2 regions of the Sneathiella sp. genome follow, and region 1 is predicted to be linked to the other one. Evidence: riboswitches for the same ligand, from Rfam matches in the RefSeq annotation. Region 1 holds a riboswitch; the other holds the start of a gene.

Region 1 (2,192 bases):
GATATATACCGACACTGGCGTCGGAGGAGGCGTCGGTTTATGTCCCGAAGGACGGGTACACGCCGCCAGACCCGGACTGGAAGTCCATGGATTTTGTTGAGGATGTGTTTGCAGCAGAAAAGCTGTCCGCACAAAAAAAGAAGGACGACTGACGCCGTCCTTCAGGGTCGCTGATCAGCTGCTGATCAAACGCTTGGCTGATATAGCCGTTTTTGGAATACGCCGCTGTCGCGGAACTTGTCGATATTCTTGGCGACGGCAAGGACGCCGAGATCGGCCAGAGGCTCGACCACAATCACCAGCATATAAGCGGCGCTAAACGCACTGATCTGTGCCAGATTTTCAGCACCGAAGCCATTGCCATAGAAAGCCCAAAAGGCAACCCAGACAACGATACCGCCTTGATAGGCTGTTGAAAGTGCAAGCGCCTGTTTATATGTCACGTCTTTATAGGCGATATTCGCCGGGATAATCTTCTTGGCAATCAGGCTCATGGCAAACAGCGGCAGAATCAGCGTCGTGATGTTCATGCCGTATTGCGGCAGATCGATGGGCGCGAAGAAAACGCCTTGAAGGAGCAATCCCGCCATCAGGCCAATGGCGGCCGGACCGGCCCCAAAAATAAGGAACAACGTAGATCCAAGAATGAAATGCACTTCTGATACGCCAACGGGATAATGCGGCAAGATCTGAAAGAAACTGAAAACCAGGACAGTGGTGATCACCGAGCGGACCGCGAGAGGCGGTAGCCCGCCGTCTTTCCTGACGGTGTCCATGGCCATTTTTGCAGCCAGTCCAAGGGTGCCTAAAGCGGTTGCGTAACTGAGGGCAATTTTGGCGCCGTCAACAACTCCGGGTTCGATATGCATGTCATTTCCTTCTCTCTTGCACCCATCGTGCAGTGAAGGCGCCAAATAAGGCGCCGGGTCGGTTGCTGTCGGGCAGGTCTCCTGACTCACGCTTTAGCACCGACATTCGCCTTCCCGGATTGCTCCAGTGGCATGCTGAATGCGGCTCGCGTTCACAGTTGCGAGGGCAGTCACGGATCAGGGCAACTAGCAAGCTCCCTACCGTGTTCCCTTTTAATTCCGAAGGCGTCGCCTTCTTGAAACCCGACCCTAAATCTATAGTCGCCCCATTCTGCAAATACAATCAGAAAGAGCGAAGCACTCTTGTTTTTAAGATGACGCGAAAAAGCCGGTGCTGCAGTGTGGCAGCACCGGCTTTCGGTGGATCTCTTGCGCACCCTGTTTACATCATAAATCGGGCGACTTTTTCAGGCACAGATAACGTCGGAAAATGCCCGGCATCCAGATCAAAGACCTGGTCGACGTTCCAGTTGCGTATCATTTGATCCTGCGCCGCAGGGGAGATCATCTTGTCAGCGGTAGTGCGCAAATAGATTTTCGGGACCGAGCCGAAATTTTCTTCGGTCACGGTGATGCCCGCGACAAAAGGCGCCGTGGCCTGTTGCGCCGCCATCAACGGGAGAGAATGCTGAATTCTCGCTTCCTCAACATCATGAAAAGCGAAGGCGCGCACGGTTTCCTCCGACGCCGACGCGTAGCTCTGGTCGTCGGAAAAGGTAATGGCGGAGAGAAACTTACTTTCCGTGTCTCGCTGCATCGCAGCCAATGCATTATCGCCATTTTTTAGCAGAAACGCCGTCACGTAAATCAGTTTCTCGACTTTTTCCGGTAGCTGCTCCGCCGCCTCAGAAATAACGGTGCCAGCCAGGCTATGTCCGGCAAGGATGGCCTTTCCATCAACATCTCGAAGCGCTTGAACGACCGTATCAGCATAGCTTGCCAAGGTGACTTTGGAAATTTCCTGAGGATTGCCGTGGCTTCCGGGAAGATCAACTGTGGTAACCGTATGACCTTTTGCTGTCAGGTAAGGCGCTGTGAATTCCCAGGCCCAAGACCCTTCCCACGCACCATGAACCAATATGTAATGTGACATTTTTCTCTCCAGTCCGGGCTCAAGGGCCCGGGATAAATAAGGTTGTTGACCTCTGCTAACTCAAATGAAAGGTGACGATTTTTGCCGGAATCTCGTCAGAGACATTAACGATTTGGGCTTCCGTTCCGGCAACGGGCACCGCGAAGCTTTTTCCAGCAACAATGCGTTGAGTGGGCTGTCCCTTGACGCGAAGCTCGACAATTCCTTCGGCAACGACACCCATGACGGGC
Region 2 (2,192 bases), on a different contig from region 1:
GCCGCTTGATCCATGTCATGCTCGCCAATGATCACGAGCTTACTGACGCGGCTTTCCCCCGGTGCCCAGTCGCGGTCGTAATAATGTTGAAGACGATTTCCAACGCCTTGCAATACCAGACGCATATCTTTTCCAGCAAGCGAGAGAAATCCTTTCACACGTAATATTCCATTGCCTTCAATGGCAGTGTGAAGATTGCTGAGAAGTGTTTCGAGAGACATAACTTCGCCAATGTCGAGAACATAGCTGTCAAAATCGTCATGTTCATGTTCGTCAGCATCATCATGAACAGACGGCCTGGCGGCCAGATCATCCTCTGCGGCGGCATCCAATCCAAGTAGGACGCGGGCATCAATATTTCCATGGCTTGTTTGCACCATTTTAACGGAGGAGCGAACTCGGTTGCGAATTTCAGCAATGGCCGTCTCTATTTCCTGGTCCGCCAGTAAATCCGACTTGTTGAAAATGATCATATCCGCGCAATTTAACTGATCTTCAAAAAGCTCTTCTAGTGGGCTATCATGATCAAGATTTTCGTCATTTTCGCGCTGTTCCTGAACCGCAGCCGGGTCTGAAGCAAACAAGCCATCTGAATAGGCTGGTCCGTCAATGACGGTTACAACGCCATCAACCGTTACTTGGGTGCGCACTTCAGGCCAGCCGAAAGCTCGAACCAACGGTTTGGGTAACGCGAGGCCAGAGGTTTCCACAATGATATGATCTGGTTTTACGTCTCGATCGAGCAGCTTTTGTATCGTTGGCAGGAAATCATCCGCGACAGTGCAGCAGATACAACCGTTGGCCAATTCAACAATGTCTTCTTCAGTGCAATTTTCGTTCCCGCAGCCTTTCAAGACATCACCATCGACGCCTAAATCACCGAATTCGTTAATGATCAGAGCCAATTTTTTGCCATTGGAATTCTCAATCAAGTTCCGAATGAGGCTGGTTTTTCCCGCTCCTAAAAATCCGGTGATGACTGTGGCTGGAATTTTGTGATTCATGAGATCTGGTTTCCTGTTAGAACAGACTGCAAAAAGGAGAATAAATTACGGAAAGTAAAAGGCCGACAGACAGCACGATGCTGGCTCTTCCATGGAAGAGGCTCGGCACGGTTCTTAAACGACACTCGAATTGATATCAAGCTCATCATGATCCTCCGTCATGCAGCAAAAGTTTCAATGATGATGGCAGGTCTCCTGGCTTGCGAATGGCACTCACACAGTCCTTCCCGAATTCTTCAGTGGATTGTTGTGTCAGCTAATCGCTTACAGTTGCGGGGACAGCCGCGGCATTGATTTTATAATCTCACCGCATTCCCTCTTAACTCCCAAACTGGGAACCATCACAAGGGACGCTAAGGCTGAACGCGGTCGCTGTCAATTAGTTATCTCGCCTAACATTCATTTTGCCAGTTATTCAGGGCAGTGCTAATTCTTTGCCAGTCTTCCTCCGTTCCAGGAAGCCCAAATCTCAAAAATCCTGCCCTTTCTGGAAACATTCGACAAAGAATGCCTTGTTCGCAGAGATGACGGAAAAGGGTGTCTGAAGAATCTGTTTGAGCAAGACAAAACAATGACGTTTTGCCGACGACATCTAGGCCGTTTTCTGAGAGTAAGGATGAGAGTCGTTCTGAAGACTTTTTTAAGCGATAGCGTGTTTGTGAAATCCAATTTGAATCTTTTAGAGCTTTAGTAGCCACTTCCATTGCCACGCCGCTGACAATCCAAGGGCCGAGAGATTGCTGCAGGAGATTAATTGCCGGAACAGGTCCAAGACAGAAGCCGAGGCGCAAACCCGCAAGTCCAAAAAACTTCCCGAAGGATTTCAGAACGATTGGGCCGTTTGGCGAGATTGCTTGAACCAAAGATTGCTTATGATTAGTATCTGCAAAAGCTTCATCTACAATGAGTTGACCGTTTCGGGACTGTAACAATTTAGTGAGTTTTAGGAGCCGTGATTTATCATGTAACGTACCGTCCGGATTGTTTGGGCGCACCACCACAACAAATCTTGTTTCTTCCGAAATGTCGTCTATGTCTGCAATTTCACGCACCTGATGGCCAGCTTGTTTCCAACTGGCAGCATGCTCCGAATAAGTGGGGGCGAGAATATCAACTTGGCTTCTTGTGTATAATCGTGGCAAGATTTGGATAGAAAGTTGAGTGCCGGGCGCGGCACAAATTTCTAGG

What was found. A riboswitch is a leader RNA that binds a small molecule or an ion and turns the genes downstream of it on or off. The one in region 1 is predicted to bind cobalamin.
Region 2: it holds a riboswitch for cobalamin, as region 1 does, so the genes downstream of both, cobW (cobalamin biosynthesis protein CobW) here and V7723_RS07685 (energy-coupling factor ABC transporter permease) in region 1, are expected to answer to the same signal.

Annotation. Positions count from the first base shown of each region.
Region 1 covers NZ_JBALWD010000010.1:17,677-19,868, reverse strand. Annotated here, with positions in the region: gene V7723_RS07690 (pyridoxamine 5'-phosphate oxidase family protein) at 1-152, shown strand, start outside; gene V7723_RS07685 (energy-coupling factor ABC transporter permease) at 186-869, opposite strand; cobalamin riboswitch at 924-1,131, opposite strand; gene V7723_RS07680 (alpha/beta fold hydrolase) at 1,252-1,962, opposite strand; gene V7723_RS07675 (cupin domain-containing protein) at 2,018-2,192, opposite strand, start outside.
Region 2 covers NZ_JBALWD010000012.1:107,869-110,060, reverse strand. Annotated here, with positions in the region: gene cobW (cobalamin biosynthesis protein CobW) at 1-1,004, opposite strand, end outside; cobalamin riboswitch at 1,173-1,362, opposite strand; gene cobD (threonine-phosphate decarboxylase CobD) at 1,397-2,192, opposite strand, start outside.